Regions from separate parts of the Oceanobacillus sp. CAU 1775 genome, predicted to be linked through region 3. Evidence: predicted binding sites of a transcription regulator. Region 3 holds the regulator's gene; each other region holds the start of a gene.
The links. Region 3 encodes Rex, which represses fermentation and respiration genes when NADH is low (regulators of the CRP and FNR family bind a similar motif). Its sites were predicted from a motif close to TTGTGAAATATTTCACAA; they were not measured.
Positions count from the first base shown of each region.

Region 1: a site for Rex is predicted at 3,582-3,599, ahead of ACXYMZ_RS07085 (cytochrome ubiquinol oxidase subunit I). Genes of this name have one in related genera too.
Region 2: a site for Rex is predicted at 3,059-3,076, ahead of cydD (thiol reductant ABC exporter subunit CydD). Genes of this name have one in related genera too.

Region 1 covers NZ_JBTLRO010000003.1:191,723-197,674, reverse strand. Annotated here, with positions in the region: gene spxA (transcriptional regulator SpxA) at 1-9, opposite strand, end outside; gene ACXYMZ_RS07095 (putative glycoside hydrolase) at 256-1,467, opposite strand; gene ACXYMZ_RS07090 (nuclease-related domain-containing protein) at 1,719-2,627, shown strand; gene ACXYMZ_RS07085 (cytochrome ubiquinol oxidase subunit I) at 3,666-5,012, shown strand; gene ACXYMZ_RS07080 (cytochrome d ubiquinol oxidase subunit II) at 5,009-5,952, shown strand, end outside.
Region 2 covers NZ_JBTLRO010000003.1:184,883-190,834, forward strand. Annotated here, with positions in the region: gene ACXYMZ_RS07045 (hypothetical protein) at 1-198, opposite strand, end outside; gene ACXYMZ_RS07050 (DsbA family protein) at 427-1,104, shown strand; gene ACXYMZ_RS07055 (disulfide oxidoreductase) at 1,106-1,525, shown strand; gene trpS (tryptophan--tRNA ligase) at 1,643-2,632, opposite strand; T-box leader at 2,684-2,858, opposite strand; gene cydD (thiol reductant ABC exporter subunit CydD) at 3,105-4,835, shown strand; gene cydC (thiol reductant ABC exporter subunit CydC) at 4,832-5,952, shown strand, end outside.
Region 3 covers NZ_JBTLRO010000011.1:1,593-7,225, forward strand. Annotated here, with positions in the region: gene ACXYMZ_RS14895 (ABC-F family ATP-binding cassette domain-containing protein) at 1-1,764, opposite strand, end outside; gene ACXYMZ_RS14900 (redox-sensing transcriptional repressor Rex) at 1,979-2,614, shown strand; gene ACXYMZ_RS14905 (CPBP family intramembrane glutamic endopeptidase) at 2,672-3,379, opposite strand; gene groES (co-chaperone GroES) at 3,742-4,026, shown strand; gene groL (chaperonin GroEL) at 4,079-5,633, shown strand, end outside.

The DNA of each region.
Region 1 (5,952 bases), on a different contig from region 3:
TGTTACCATGTACTTCACTCCTCAATAATTTTTCTTCCGATACGTAGCATTTTTTCAAACCTACTTTAACTATTAAATTAAAATAAGTTTAAATAAACTCTTATTACAGTATACTACAAATGTCAATAAAAAAGTAGGTGTTTTCAACATTTATTAGCATAACTTCAACATTTATCAACATGTTGTTATCTATCTTCTATACTTCCCTGTCTTTTCTCAAATAAACCCGTAAAACTAAATTAATTGAGATTATTTTTATTCTTTACCTATCAGGTAATCAACATTCTCTGTATAGACATTTCCAGCGTTCCAAAGTAAAAATTCATTAATTCCATTTTCATAGAGTGCTCGAATCTGCGCCTCTACTTCTGCTTTTCCATATTGGAATGTCGGGCCACTATATAACCAAGGTGCCTCAAAGTCTTGTAACCATGGTCTTGAAACAGGTGGATCGTCCAATTTTCCAAGGACTTCGTTTTCTACTTTTGCATATTCATCGACCAAGCGATATGGCTCGGTATCAGGTTTTTCAATACCAAAGTAACTTGTCCAATGACTTGGATAAATCATCGATGAAATGACATCCACGTTTTCAGAAATACGTGAGAAGTTTTGTCCGATTCCTGGTGTCTCTTCAAGCGTTGCAGCATAACCAAAGATATCTACAGAAACTTCTACATCATACTGTGAAAGCTCTTCACGTGCATATGCAACAAAATCAGTAACTGCTTCGACACGTTTTTTAATATTATTCATATCTAAATCTTCATAATCACCAAGTGTATAACCAAGTGATTCATCTTTATTTTCAAAGCCTTCTGGGAAACGTACATAGTCAAATTGGATTTCCTTGAAGCCCATTTTCGCAGCTTCTTTTGCAATTTCTACGTTATACTCCCATACTTCTTTTTCAAATGGATTTACGAAAGCTTCTCCGCGATTATTTACCCAAACCTCTCCATTTTCAGTAAAGGATAAATCAGGTCTTTCTTTTGCAAGAACCGAATCTTTAAATACTACGATTCTAGCAATTGGATAAATCTCATTTTCTTCTAATGTCCCCATCAGATCTTCTGGATCAGAAATAAAGTTCTGTGCAATGTCTGCAAATGGTGAACCTTCTTCTGGAATATAGGTTAAGTATCCATGGTCTTCTTTAATATCGATAACCATTGAATTTAAGTCTGTTGTGTTGATTAAATTTAATAAGCTCTCAAATCTTGCTCCACCAGCTGAATTTCCAGTTACATAAATCCCTCTTACAGCATCTGGATATTCAAAGTGAAAACCTGAATCATATGTAAACCTCTTCATCGATTTATTTAAATCGAATAATTCGATACTTGTCTGTCTTTCTGCGTGATCACTCACTGTGATTGTTTCTTCTGCTTGTACTATCCATGGTAAAGATATACCCAACAGGAGAATTCCAATAACTGTTGTTATCCTTAGCTGTAACTTCTCCATAACTATCAATCTCCTATACTCAATTTAATCCTTCTCTAGTATAAAGGAAAACGCCACTTAAATGAATGGTAAAATCATATTTTGATTAAAAAGTAATGTTTTGTCATTTTATGTAGATTTATTCGCCTGGGAATTGGAAATTATGACTGTTTTTGATGTTGATTTTTTAATTGTTCGTGGATTTGGAAAAAATTTACTGTAGTTTGGTGCCGTGCTATAATACTAGTAAACTTTTAGTAAGGATGTGGCTTATGATTTACAAACCTCGAACGAAACCCACTGAATGGATACCTCTAAATTATTTGAGAAAACGTATGACTTTAGACTCAACTTTATCAAAGCAATATTCCAGCCTGACTAAGGGCTATGCAGGTGAAACTGTCTTTGATACTTTCTTGGAAAAACTCTCACATGAACACCTCGTTTTGAATGATTTATTATTTGAAGTAAATTCCACTACCTTTCAAATTGATACCCTAATTATTACCCAGGATAAACTCCATATTTTTGAAGTTAAAAACTTTGAAGGAGATTATATTTATGAATCGAGCACAGACAAACTTTTCCGTAGACCTAGATTCGAAGTGATTAATCCACTGCATCAGTTAAATCGCACAGAATCTCTACTCCAACAACTACTCCGAACTCAAGGCATTAAACTACAAATTAATTCCTACGTTGTATTTATAAATCCCAGTTTCGTTTTATATCAAGCACCAATTGAAAAACCAATCATCTTTCGTAATCAACTTGATCGGTTTATAGAAAATTTGAATTCAGCACCCGGGAAAATTATGCAGCATCATAAAAGGATTGCCGATCGCTTGGTTGGATTGCATGTGAGTGAGTCGATTTATACACGAGTTCCTGAGTATAGTTTTGAGGAATTACGGAAGGGGATACCGTGTTTGGAGTGTGATTCATTTTCAGGAGTAGTCGGGAGAATGTACTACGTTTGTAAAGAATGTAGTTTTAGTGAGCCTGTAGATGCGGCAGTACTTCGTTGTGTAGAGGAGTTTAAGGTACTCTTTCCTGAAAGTAAAGTGACCACGAGGAATATTTATGAATGGTGTGCAGTTCTTAGAGAAAGAAGAATCCGAGAGATTCTTTTAAGGAATTTCTTGAAAAAAGACAATAATAGAATGACGTACTTTGAATGAGCACGTGATTATTTAGTTTTTTATGTTATGGAATCTGGTGAAATTATTCTATCGGTCGACAATAATAGCTTGAGCGAAATTAGTGACCGATAGAACCAGTCTATCGGTCAACAAAATTGGCTTGAGCGAAATTGATGGCCGATGAAACCAGCCTATCGGTCAACAAAATCGACTGGAGCGAAATTGATAGCCGATGAAACCAGCCTATCGGTCAACAAAATTGGCTGGAGCGAAATTGGTGGCCGGTAAAACCAGTTTATCGGTCAACAAAATCGACTGGATAAAAATTGATGGCCGATGAAACCAGTCTATCGGCTAACAAAATCGGCTGCAGTGAAATTGATGACCGATAAAACCAGTTTATCGGTCAACAAAATCGACTGGAGTAAAATTGATGGCCGATGAAACCAGTCTATCGGCTAACAAAATCGGCTGCAGTGAAATTGATGACCGATGAAACCAATCTATCGGTCAACAAGATCGACTGGAGAGAAATTGGTGGCCGATGGAACCAGTCTATCGGCCAACAAAATTGGCTTGAGCAAAATTGATGGCTGATAAAATCAATCTATCGGTCAACAAAATCGGCTGGGGCGAAATTGATGGCCGATAAAACCAGTCTATCGGCTAACAAAATCGACTGGAGCAAAATTGATGACCGATAGAACTCCTCCATCACAAATAAAAAAACAATTTATGAAAACAATAGTTAGTTTTATTACATAAAGGGGAATGAATCATTAGTTATCGTTATTAATAGCCGCTAGGATGATCAATAAAAATAGAATAATTGGTAAAACTTAATACATAACGTATGCATCAAGAAAGAAGGATGATTCCTCCGAGTCAATAACAGTTTTGTAATCATCTTCACAAATAAGTCACTACGTGTTTGCAATTTTGTCATATCTAATTACGTATTCGATTATCTTATAAGGTAAAATAGAAAGATGTATGTGTATCTATTCACAATATAATAGAACCTAATTGTAATACCTATAGCATAAATAAACCACAAACTGAGGAGGCGGATGCAACTTGTTATTTGATGATCCAGTATTCGCAAGTAGATTACTAACATTACTTACTCTTTCTTTCCACATCATTTACGCAACAATTGGTGTTGGTGTGCCGATATTTATTATGATTGCGCATTGGATGGGAATTAAGAAAAATGATTATCATTATATTTTAATGGCGAAACGCTGGGCACGAGGATTTCTTGTTACAGTAGCTGTTGGAGTAGTTACTGGTACAATCATTGGATTGCAGCTTTCATTATTATGGCCTAACTTTATGGAGCTTGCAGGTAATATTATTGCACTCCCACTATTTATGGAAGTTTTTGCATTCTTCTTTGAAGCAATCTTCTTAGGAATTTATTCGTATACTTGGGGTCGATTTGCGCCACGGAAGCATTTCTTGTTACTGATTCCAGTGGTCATCGGTGCAGGATTTTCGGCAGTATTTATTACGATTGTAAATGCGTTCATGAATGCTCCACAAGGCTTTGACCTAATCAACGGTCAATTAGTGAATGCTAACCCGTTACTAGCTATGTTTACTGCGGCTATGCCTACAAAAGTTTCACACGTTTTAGCAACAGCATACATGACAGCAGCATTTATGCTTGCAGCAATTGCAGCGTATAAATTAATTAAAGGTTCAAACCACGTTTACCATAAAAAAGCATTGCATATGACAATGAAGGTTGGACTTGTCTTTGCTATTGCTACAGCAGTGATTGGTGACTTTTCTGGTAAATATTTAGCAGAATACCAACCGGAAAAATTAGCTGCTGCTGAGTGGCATTTTGAAACAGAAGGAAGCGCGCCACTCGTATTATATGGACTTTTAGATGAAGATAAAGAAGTTAAATATGCAATTAAAGTTCCGTTTGCATTAAGTATTTTGGCGCATGGAAACCCTACTGCAGAAGTAATTGGGTTAGACCAGTTTCCAGAAGAAGAAACGCCACCACTTATTATCCATTATTTCTTTGATGCCATGGTGACAATTGGTATGTTTATGATCTTACTAGCTCTTATATATTGGCTAGGAACGAGACTTTCATGGACTTTTGTAAAAACAAATTGGTTCCGCTGGCTCATCGTTCTTGGTGGACCACTATCCTTCCTTGCAATACAAGCTGGTTGGTGGATGACTGAGGTTGGAAGACAGCCATGGATTCTCCGTGGAATAATGACGGTAGATGAAGCTGCGACCTCAAGTGATCATGTAGGATTAATGTTTATCTTATTTGCAACCTTGTATCTAATATTAGGAGTTGGAACGGTAGTAGTTCTTCGTAGAATCTTTAAAAATAACCCTGTAGATTTGGAGCTTGAACGCTATGAAGCAAAACTAGGGGGTGAAGAGAAATGAGTTTAGAAATTATAGGTGTTTCCGTTTTATGGACGTTTCTGTTTGGTTACGTAATACTCGGATCGATTGATTTCGGAGCTGGTTTCTTTAATGCTTACAGTATTATTTCAGGCAAACAACATATTGTATCGAAAATTATTCAACGCTACTTGTCGCCAGTATGGGAAGTCACGAACGTATTCTTCGTTTTCTTCTTTGTCGGAATCGTTGGGTTCTTTCCAAAGACAGCTTTCTATTTTGGTACGATTCTCCTCGTTCCAGGTAGTCTTGCGATTATCTTGATGGCAATTCGAGGCTCCTATTATGCCTTTGAAACGTATGGAACGAGGGGACATAAAGGTTACGCCTTTATGTATGGAATCGCAGGCTTGCTCGTACCTGCCTCATTATCTGTAGTACTTGCAATTACAGAAGGAGGATTTGTATCGATCGTTGACGGTCAACCTGTTCTTGATTATTGGGCATTATTTACAAGTCCTTTATCATGGTCGATTGTTGTCCTAGCGATTGCGGCTGTATTATATATATCTGCAGTTTTCCTCACCTGGTATGCACATAAAGCTGGTGACATTGGCGCAACGAAGTTAATGCGAAAATATGCGCTTGTATGGGCTATTCCATTGATAGTCGCTGCAGGTGGAATTATATTCGAATTAAGCTCTCATAACCCAGCACATTTCGAACGCATTTTAGATTTATGGTGGATGTTCGCACTTTCAGCAATACTATGGGCGGCAACCGTCTGGTTACTATGGAAACAAAAAAATTATGGAATGGCTGTTTGGCTCTTGGTCGGACAGTTTGCACTTGCATTTTATGCATATGGAATCTCACATTACCCATACCTCTTGTATCCTCATTTAACGATACAGGACGGGTTTACGAATGAAGCAATGGCAATTTCTCTCATCGTCGTGTTCATTCTAGGTTTCATTTTGCT
Region 2 (5,952 bases), on a different contig from region 3:
AATAGCATACTCTACTTCAATATCATCGTTAAAAGGTAATTGCTCAAATTTGTGTAATTTCATAAATACATTAGACAAGTCCTTTATATCATTGGCTAATTTTTTTGCCTGTAAATATTTTTGTGTTAGTTGTTGTATGGAGCATTTTTTACCTGTTAGTAAGACTTGATGATAATATCCGTCAATTTCAATAATCATAAAATCACGACTGGTCGCTAATCAGTCTTATAGCTTTAATTTTTATAAAAGTACGCTTCATTCTTCTAGTGGAGAAATTATGCTATTATCATACTATCCAAATCTAATATATGTGTCAAAATCATATTGCTATTTTTGAATAGTCTATGAACAATTCTTTACTTGATGCTAAAAGTAAGAATTTGATGATAAGATATAAATTACCTGAGAAAATGGAGAGGTGTTTAAATGCAAAGTAAGAATTCACCATTTAAATTAATCGTGATCGCAACATTGGTTATTGTTGCAATCCTTGTCGCTGTAGTAGTTATCAGCAGTAATAATTCTGATTCAAATGAAGAAACGACATTTGAAAGACAGCCACCAATTGAAGGGCAACCTACACTAGGGGTTGGAAATGCGCCTGTAACTGTTGTCGAATTCGGAGATTTCAAGTGTCCAGGGTGTAAAGCTTGGGGAGATAGTATTTTTCTTCAATTAGTAAATGATTATGTTCATACTGACAAGGTGAAGTTTTCATATATTAATGTTTTATTCCATGGAGAAGAATCTGAATTGGCATCCCTAGCAGCCGAAACTGTATATAAACAAAACCCTGATGCCTACTGGAAGTTTCATATAACTTTATTCGATGAACAACCAAGTGATGATCATCATAGCGAATGGGTCACAATGGATAAAATAACCGAAATAGCGGATGGAATTCCTGAGATAGATACGGAAGAATTAATAGTAGAGATCGAGAACAAATCAGAAATGAATGAAGTAGATAAAGATGCTGAATTAGTGAACGAATTTGGTGTGCAATTAACACCTACTATTATGGTCAATGAAACAATGATAGAAGATCCTTTTGATTATGAAGAAATTAAAGAAGCAATAGAAAATGCACTAGAGGAAAATTAAAATGAGAAAAACAGACATTTCACAGTTTACTCTTTATGCAGCTTGGTTGGTGTCCATTGTAGCTACACTAGGAAGTCTCTATTTTAGTGAGATTCGAGGGTTTATTCCTTGTGAACTTTGTTGGTATCAACGTATCTTGATGTATCCATTAACATTGATTCTCGGGATAGCAACATTTCAAAATGATCGTTCTGTTAAAAAATATGTATTACCACTTGCTGCCTTTGGTTGGTTCATTTCGCTGTTTCATTATTTACAGCAAAAGGTTCCAGGGTTTGCAGCTATTAAACCATGCGCCAGTGGTGTACCCTGTAGTGCTGAATATATTAATTGGTTTGGTTTCGTTACCATCCCATTCCTAGCATTAATTGCTTTTACTTTAATTGTAGTATTCATGCTAATGACACGAAAAAGAATGTGATTGGAATATGAAATAATAAAAATATCGTAGTGAATTCTTTAATGAATATCACTGCGATATTTTTTCTAAATAGCTAGTTTGCATGTCTAAACTAAACGCGCCAGCTTTTTATATAAATTATTTTCTTACACGTCCAAGTCCCATCGCTTTTTTAGCTTTTGCAATTGTTTTGTTAGAGACAAGTCTTGCTTGTTCAGCACCTTCATCAAGGATTTGATCAAGTTCTTCAGAATCAATTAATTCCGCATATTTTTCCTGGATAGGCTGGAGGACTTTGACAACAGTATCAGCAACATCCTGTTTAAATTCTCCATAACCCTTGCCTTCGTATTTTTTTTCAAGATCTGCAATGGTTTCACCAGTACAGCTTGAATAGATAGTTAATAAATTCGAAATACCAGGTTTATTTTCTTTATCAAATTTTACAATTCCTTCAGAATCAGTTACTGCACTTTTGATTTTCTTCTCAATTGTTTTAGGGTTATCAAGCATAGAAACAAAACTACGAATATTTTCATCAGACTTACTCATTTTCTTTGTCGGTTCCTGTAAAGACATGATGCGCGCACCAACCTTAGGAATTCGAACTTCAGGTATCGTGAAAATATCGTTGAAACGATTATTAAAGCGTTGTGCTAAGTCTCTTGTTAACTCCATATGCTGTTTTTGGTCATCACCAACCGGTACGATATCAGCTTGGTAAAGTAGAATATCAGCTGCCATTAATGGTGGATAAGTTAGTAGTGCAGAAGATACTGCATCTTTTCCACTTGATTTATCTTTGTACTGTGTCATTCTTTCGAGTTCCCCAACATAACTAATGGTCTGTAACATCCAACCAAGCTGTGTATGCGCTGGAACCTCGGATTGGATGAATAGTGTTGCTTTCTTCGGATCAAGTCCAGAAGCTAGGTAAAGCGCCGCAAGTGAGCGGATATTTTTTCTTAGCTCCAGCCTGTCTTGAGGAACTGTAATAGCATGCTCATCAACTATACAGAAGTAACATTGATATTCATCTTGAAGCTCTACAAATTGTTTTATTGCGCCTAGATAATTCCCTAATGTCAACGTACCACTAGGTTGAATCCCAGAAAAAATGGTCTGCATTCAAATCACTCCTTTAATTTTTTCCATAAAAAAAGCCATTCATTCCCTATACAAAGGGACGAATGAACCGCGGTGCCACCCTAATTATTCTGCAGTTGATGCAGAATCACTTCGTTAAATAAGCTCGAAAGTCCAATTCCAGTTTACCTTGATGCTTGTTTTCACCAACCACAAGCTCTCTACAATCAGCGGGTAAAGCGTACTACGCCTTTTTCATAGCTTTTATTATTTGATATTGCTGTTATTATATAATGGTTTGGGATTGGAAATCAAGTTTCTTTGAAGATTTGGCTAGATTTGTGGGGTATAGCCACGTCCGGCTCCGTACGTCGCTGAACGGGCACTTACGCCTCCGTTTATAATAACGACAATATTGTTAACTCGGTTCTATTCATTTTACTTCGGAAACCTTCATCATATATAATTATGTGAAAGAATTCACTATATTATTCTTTAACTTGGAGGTCATTCAATGGCAGGACTTATGGCAATGGCGAAGCAGCAGAAAATGAAGTTACTAATGATTGCTATTTCTGCTGTGCTATCTGGATTAGCGATTATTGCACAGGGTTATTTGTTTGTCCTAATCGTTGACCAGATTTTTTTGAAAGGAAGTTCAGTTTCTGATATTCTCCCATATTTACTTTGGTTAATTGTTGCACTATTTGCTAGAACTTTATTTAATTACCTAAGTGGAAGAACCGGGATAATGATGGCGACGAAGGTAAAAAGTGACCTACGTAATGCCCTTTTAAATAAATTTTCGAGGAATCCAATGCAAGCATCACTGCAAGGACAATCCGGTCGAAAAGTAAGTGTTATTATGGACGCAGTGGATGAGGTCGATTCGTATTTCAGTGATTATATTCCACAAATGATTCAATCGTTGATTATTCCGATCATGCTTCTCATTGTAATTTTTATGGAGCATGCGGCAACAGGTTTTATTTTCATTTTTACTGCACCATTTATTCCGATATTTATGATGATTATTGGATTTAATACAAAAGACAAAGCTGAAGAACAATTAGAAAAGATGGCGGCTTTTTCTGGGAAATTCCTTGATACGTTACAAGGGCTAACGACATTAAAACTTTTCGGTCGTTCAGTAGATCAAAAAGAAGAAATAGGAAAAAGTAGTATTCAATTTCGCGAAGCAACAATGGTTGTATTAAAAACAGCTTTCTCAAACTCTTTAGCACTCGAATTTATTTCCATGTTAAGTATCGGACTTATCGCTTTAGAGGTTGCAATTAGACTTATTATTTTCCAGGACATTACATTCTTTACTGGATTCTTAATGCTCGTCCTAGCTCCAGAGTTATTAAATAAATTAAAGGAACTAGGAAATGCATTTCATACTGGGCGTGGGAGCATGGGTGCAGCGAAGAAACTCGAACAAGAACTTGAAGATACTAAAGCACAAATAGAATTTGGTGAGGAAAACTTAAGCAAAGAAGAACCCCCGCTAATTGAATTGGAGGCTGTAAGTTTTAACTATGGTGAAAATGCTTTCGCGTTAAAAAATATAACTGCTAAGATTCTTCCAAACCAAGAGATTGCTATCGTGGGTAAAACGGGAGCTGGAAAAACAACACTACTACATTTAATTGCTGGTCTCGTTCCACTTTCAGAAGGAAAAGTTATAGTTAATAAGAAAGAAAGGTCTTCTTATAGTGAAAGAAGTTGGTTTGACCAACTTATTTATATTTCCCAAGACCCATATTTATTTTCAGGAACATTTGCAGAAAACATCGCGATTGGTAAATCTACAGATACAACTCGTGAAGAAATTGAACAAGCTGCTGATAAGGCAGGACTTAGGGAGCTGGTTGATTCACTTGATCAAGGCTTTGATACCCTAATTGGTGAAGGAGGACGTGGATTATCTGGTGGAGAAAAACAGCGTGTTGCGCTTGCGCGTGCTTTTCTAAAACGCCCGTCCATCATTCTATTTGATGAACCGACGACAGGTCTTGACTTAGTAACAGAACGAATCCTACAAACCTCTATGATGGAGCTATCCAAAAATTCAACAGTCATAACTGTGGCTCACCGTCTTCATACGATACAAAATGCTGATCAGATACTTTTCCTTGATAAGGGAGAACTTATATCAATTGGTAAGCATGAAGAATTACTAAATTCTGTTGGAGCCTATCGAGAGATGATTACTGTACAGCAGGGAGGTGCAGCACAATGAAAGACTTGCGAATAGTAATTAGAATCTTACTAGTAGAGAAGAAAGACATTTATCTGTCGATTATATGTGGATTTATAGCGGGAATTACAGCTGTAGCTCTGTTTTCAGCAAGTGGTTACTTAATTTCACAGGCTGCCCTAGCTCCTCCTATTTACACATTAATGGTTATCGTTGCATCGGTAAAAATGCTAGGTATTATTTCTGCATTAAGTAGGTATGGGGAAAGATACTTTTCTCACCGTGGTACATTTACAATGCTAAGTAATTTACGTGTTTCTTTCTATGAAAAACTTGAACCACTAGCACCAGGGATTTTTGGAAGGTTCCGTAGTGGAGACCTGCTTGCTCGAATTGTTGGTGATGTAGAGACATTGCAAAATTTCTTTTTACGTGTATTTTATCCACCAATTGTTTTATTGCTGATTTTCTTTTTCACAATTTCATTTACAACATTCTTTTCAATTGAGATAGCGCTCATATTATTCCTTGGTCTCTTATTGACAATCGTGCTTGTCCCGTCATATTTTGCATTAAGACAGCGCAAGTTTGATCGAATTGTTAGAGACAGTCGAGCGGAATTATCAACGGAGGTTACTGAATTTTTATATGGATTTCGTGATTTGAAAATTTATCAACAATTAGAAGGAAAAGAGGAGCAACTGAAAAAGGCATCGGCAACTTATTTACAGGAGCAGAAACAGGAAAGTGTTCAAAATTTATTCAGCCAAGCTTCGAATACATTTTTATCCTTACTAGTTTCAGTCAGTGTATTAGCTGTAGGTTCTTATTTAGTTGTAAACCAAGAATTAGATGGTATTTATTTAGCGATGCTAGTGATGATTTCGCTTACCGTCTTTGAAAATACAACATCAATGGCAATCTTCCCGAGTCATTTGCAGGATAGTAAACAAGCATCCTCCCGACTTCATGCTGTTGTACGTAATGACTCAATCGAGAAGGATGGAGTGGAGTTGCAAGAATTCCGAGCAACCACCGCACCAACGATAGCGTTTCGTAACGTCCAATTTAACTATCCTAATGATTCACGACAAGTGATAAATGATGTTTCATTAAAACTTGAAAAAGGGTCCAAAACAGCAATTGTCGGCCCAAGTGG
Region 3 (5,633 bases):
TTCAATTTGAAGCTCCAATTCCTCAATTCGTCTTGCTATTTTTCTTTTTTCGCTTTGAATTTGTTTATCTTCTCTAAAATTACGTTTTCGCTCATCCATCTTTTCATTGACAACTTCTGTTTCTTCTAATCGAGCGATCTCAGCTTTTTCTTGGAGCTTTTCCGTATAATAGTCATAATCACCAAGATACAATTCGATGCCATTTTTAGTCATTTCTGCTACGTTATCAGTAATCCGATTAATAAAGTAGCGGTCATGGGATACGAAAAGAATCGTGCCTGGAAAGTCCATTAATGCTGCTTCCAGAACTTCTTTACTATCAATGTCTAGGTGGTTCGTCGGTTCATCGAGAATAAGCAAGTTTGCTTTTTGCATCATTAATTTAGCCAATGCTAGTCTTGCCTTTTCGCCACCACTTAGGGAATTAACTGGCTTTAATACATCATCCCCACTAAATAGAAAATTACCTAGAACGGTACGGATATCTTTTTCGAAAACATTTGGGTACTCGTCCCATAGTTCTTGTAAGACTGTTTTGTTTGTTGATAATTCAGCTTGTTCTTGGTCATAGTAGCCAATTTCAACGTTTGTTCCTAGTTGAAAATTGCCTTCACTTGCTTGTAGTTTTCCAATAATCACTTTAAGTAAACTTGTTTTTCCAATTCCGTTTGCACCAATAAGAACCACTCGCTCCCCGCGACTTAATTGCAGGTTAGCATTTTTGAAGATTGGTTCTTCATTTTCATTGTAACGGAATGCAAGATTATTAATTTTTAGTACATCATTTCCACTACGTTTAGCTACATCAAAGGAGAAGGAAGCAGCAGCTTCACTACCTAGTGGACGATCCATTCTATCTAGCTTTTCCAATTGCTTTCTTCGACTCTGCGCACGTTTTGTTGTGGAAGCACGTGCAATATTTTTTTGGATAAAGTCTTCCATATTTCTTATCTCTGTTTGTTGTTTCTCGAATTCTTTCATCTCTTGTTCATAGTCAGCAGCTTTTTGTTCAAGAAATTTACTATAGGAACCGACATATTTCTTTGTCTTATGTCTAGAAATCTCATAGACGATGGACACTGTTTTATCTAAAAAATACCTGTCATGTGAAACGATAACAACGGCGCCAGTATAGCTATTAATATAGTTTTCTAACCAACTAAGTGTGGCAATATCCAAGTGGTTTGTCGGTTCATCGAGAATTAGTAACTGTGGCTTTTGTAATAATAGTTTTCCTAAAGCAAGCCTAGTTTTTTGCCCACCACTTAGCGTGCTAATTTCTGTATCATAATCATAAGAAGAAAAGTTTAGTCCTGTGAGAACAGACTTAATTTCTGACTCGTATGTATAGCCGCCACCAGTTTGATATGCTTGCTGAAGATTGTCATAATCCGTTAATAGCTGTTGATATGCAGTACTCGAATAGTCAGAAGTGTTTTCCAGTTGCTTCTCTATAGTACGTAAATCTTCTTCTTGTTTTCTTAATGAATCGAAGACAGTTAATAGCTCATTCCAAATTGTTTTACCAGATTCAATCGTCATATGCTGAGAAAGATAGCCGAGTGTGAGATCTTTCGGTTTTATTAAATCTCCTTCATCATGTGTAAGCTCACCAGCCATTATTTTCAGTAATGTTGATTTCCCAGCTCCATTTCTGCCAACGATGGCAATCCGGTCGAAATCTTTAACTTCCATTTTAATATTTGATAGTATATTTTCAGCACCAAAAGACTTTGACAGTGCATTTAATTGCATTAGTATCATAAGTTCACCTCATTAACTCTATTGTACCTCACTTCATTATATACGAAAACGATAGGTTCACACCTATAAGTGAATCTAATAACTTAAGAATGAATAGAAAAGAATAATAGAGGAAAAAAGTGCTAAACATTGTGAAACTTATCACGACATTTAGGTAATTTTCTGGTAGAATAGAAGGAGATAAAAAGTTACTGATGAAATGGGGATTTAATAAATGAAGCAGAATAAAATACCACAGGCTACTGCAAAACGTTTACCACTCTACTATCGGTATTTAAATAATTTAAATCAACAAGGCAAAAAACGGGTATCTTCAAAAGAGCTGTCCGAAGCAATTAAAGTAGATTCAGCGACAATTCGTCGCGACTTTTCTTATTTTGGTGCACTAGGGAAAAAAGGTTACGGCTATAATGTGGAATATCTATTAGGATTTTTCCGTAGTACACTTGATCAACACGAATTAACAAATGTTGCCTTAATAGGAGTCGGTAATCTAGGGACGGCATTTTTAAATTATAATTTCACAAAGAATAATAACATCCAAATAAAAATGGCTTTTGACAGTGATGAGACCAAAGTTGGGCAAGATATTGCTGGTATTCCTGTATATGGAATTGATCAACTTTCTGAGAAATTGGATGATATTGAAGTTGCAATTTTAACAGTACCTGTGTCAGAAGCAGATGCAATAACAGAAAAACTCGTAGAAAGTGGCATCAAAGGAATTCTTAACTTTACACCTGTGAGGATAACTGTTCCAAAAGATGTACGTGTGCATCACATTGACTTAACGGTAGAATTACAAGCGTTAGTTTATTTCTTAAAACATTACCCGATGGAAAATAAATAATTAAATTTAAATAAAAAATGGATTCAGAAGCATAGGAGCTTTTCTGAATCCATTTTTTTATAGTATATGGAAGAAAATTGTTTGCAAATCGTCGAGCATTTTTTGTATTTCTTCTGGAGTATAAGAAAGTTGGGCAACTACTACCATTGTATTCATTCCAGCGTGTACTAGAATTGGTACGAGTATCCTTTTCGTTTTGACATATAAAAATGCGAAGACAAACCCCATCGATGCATACATTAATAGATGCGTCGGATCCATATGAATAATCCCGAAGATGAGCGCAGATAATAATGCAGCTAGAAAGAAGTTCATGCGTTTATATAAACTACCAAAAATAATCTTTCTAAAAATGATTTCTTCTAAAATCGGGGCAATGATTGCTGGCACCAAGATAAATAATGCATTTGACCGAGCGATGTCCATGATTTGCATGGTATTTTCAGAGCCTGGGTTAATTCCAAGAATTTTTGTTTCAATAACAGCTGCAATTGCTTGTGCAATAAACGCGAGAAAGACTCCAAGTATCGACCACCCAATAATTCCACTAGTAGAAGCTGCGTCTGGGTGTGCACGCATTTGCATGTCTGGTTTCATTAATAGTAATACAACTACTAAAGCAGCGAAAAAGCTGAATATTGACCAGTAAATAATATATTGTGTATAACTTTCTGGATAAAAGCTTTCTACGAAAACTGCTACGGGAAGACCAGAGAATTGCATAATTAAATAGGTTAAAATGACATACCAATATCTTTTAGGCAAAGAAAACGACTCCTTTTTATAGTAAATGAATAATCTTAAATAACAATGTGGGAAAGCCGCGTCCAGCTCCAGCGCTAAAGCGACTATCAAACTTCGCACTTCTCCAGTCGATAAAGAAGATTTGCTGATTCGCTTGCGCTTTTGTTCTTGTATCTTAAGTATTTTATCACACATACTACTAAGGTTTAACCAAAGTGGCGTTAAAATGCGAAAGAATTTCATTAAAATATTTTTATAAAAAAATGGATGACATTACTTGCATTTTTTATCTTAATTATTTATGATATGAATAGTGTTAGCACTCGGAGTACTTGAGTGCTAACAATCACAATAATTGATTTAGGATCAAGGAGGAATTCTAGATGATTAAACCATTAGGAGATCGCGTTGTTATCGAGCTTGTCGAGCAAGAGGAAACAACAGCAAGTGGAATTGTACTTCCAGAATCAGCACAAGAAAAACCACAAGAAGGCCGTGTTGTAGCAGTTGGTTCAGGCCGTGTTACTGACAGCGGTGAAAAGGTTGCATTAGAAGTTGCTGAAGGCGACCGCATCATTTATTCGAAATTTGCAGGTACTGAAGTGAAGTATGAAGGTAAAGAATATCTAATTATTAGAGAAAATGATATTTTAGCAGTAATCGCTTAAATTTAACAAATACAGATTTAAATAGTTTAAAGAATTAGAGGAGGATTTTTTTATGGCTAAAGATCTTAAGTTTAGTGAAGACGCACGTCGCGCATTAGCTCGTGGTGTGGATACATTAGCAGATGCAGTAAAAGTAACTTTAGGGCCAAAAGGTCGTAACGTTGTATTAGAAAAATCATTTGGTTCACCATTAATTACAAATGACGGTGTAACAATTGCGAAAGAAATCGAATTAGAAGACCGTTTTGAAAATATGGGTGCACAGTTAGTATCTGAAGTAGCATCAAAAACAAATGATGTTGCTGGTGACGGTACAACTACAGCTACAGTTCTTGCACAAGCAATGATTCGCGAAGGACTTAAAAACGTTACATCTGGTGCAAACCCAGTTGGAATTCGTCGTGGAATTGAAAAAGCTGTTGCAGAAGCAGTTACTGAGCTTAAATCTGTTTCTAAATCAGTTGAAAACAAAGAATCAATCGCACAAGTTGCATCAATTTCAGCTAACGATTCAGAAGTAGGCGAATTGATCGCTGAAGCAATGGAACGTGTTGGTAAAGATGGTGTAATCACGATTGAAGAATCAAAAGGATTCAACACGGAGCTAGAAGTTGTTGAAGGTATGCAATTTGACCGTGGTTATGCATCACCATATATGGTTACAGACCAAGATAAAATGGAAGCTGTTTTAGAAAATCCATACATCTTAATTACAGATAAGAAAATCGGTAATATTCAAGAAGTACTTCCAGTACTTGAGGAAGTTGTTCAACAAGGTAAGCCATTACTTATCATTGCAGAAGATGTTGAAGGTGAAGCACTTGCAACACTAGTTGTAAACAAACTTCGTGGTACATTCAACGCTGTTGCAGTTAAAGCACCAGGATTCGGTGACCGTCGTAAAGCAATGCTTGAAGACATCGGTGTTCTAACTGGTGGAGAAGTAATCACAGAAGACTTGGGATTAGATCTTAAGAGCGCAACAGTTGCTCAATTAGGTCGCGCAGCTAAAGTTGTTGTAACGAAAGAACATACAACAATCGTTGAAGGTGCTGGAAATCCTGAAACAATCTCTAGCCGTGTTGCACAAATCCGTGCACAAGCTGAAGAAACAACTTCAGATTTTGATAAAGAAAAATTACAAGAGCGCCTAGCTAAATTAGCTGGTGGTGTAGCAGTAATCAAAGTTGGAGCAGCTACTGAAACTGAACTTAAAGAACGTAAACTTCGTATCGAAGACGCACTAAACTCTACACGTGCGGCAGTAGAAGAAGGAATCGTTTCTGGTGGTGGAACAGCTCTAATTGAAGTATATAAAAAGGTAAGCGAATTAGAACTAGAAGGCGACGAAGCAACAGGTGTAAATATTGTTCTTCGCGCAATTGAAGAGCCAGTTCGTCAAATCGCAACAAACGCTGGTCTTGAAGGATCAATCATTGTTGAAAGATTGAAAGGCGAAGAAGTTGGCATCGGATTCAACGCAGCAACAAACGAATGGGTAAACATGATCGACGCTGGTATCGTTGACCCAACAAAAGTAACTCGTTCCGCACTACAAAACGCGGCATCAGTAGCAGCTATGTTCTTAACTACTGAAGCAGTTGTAG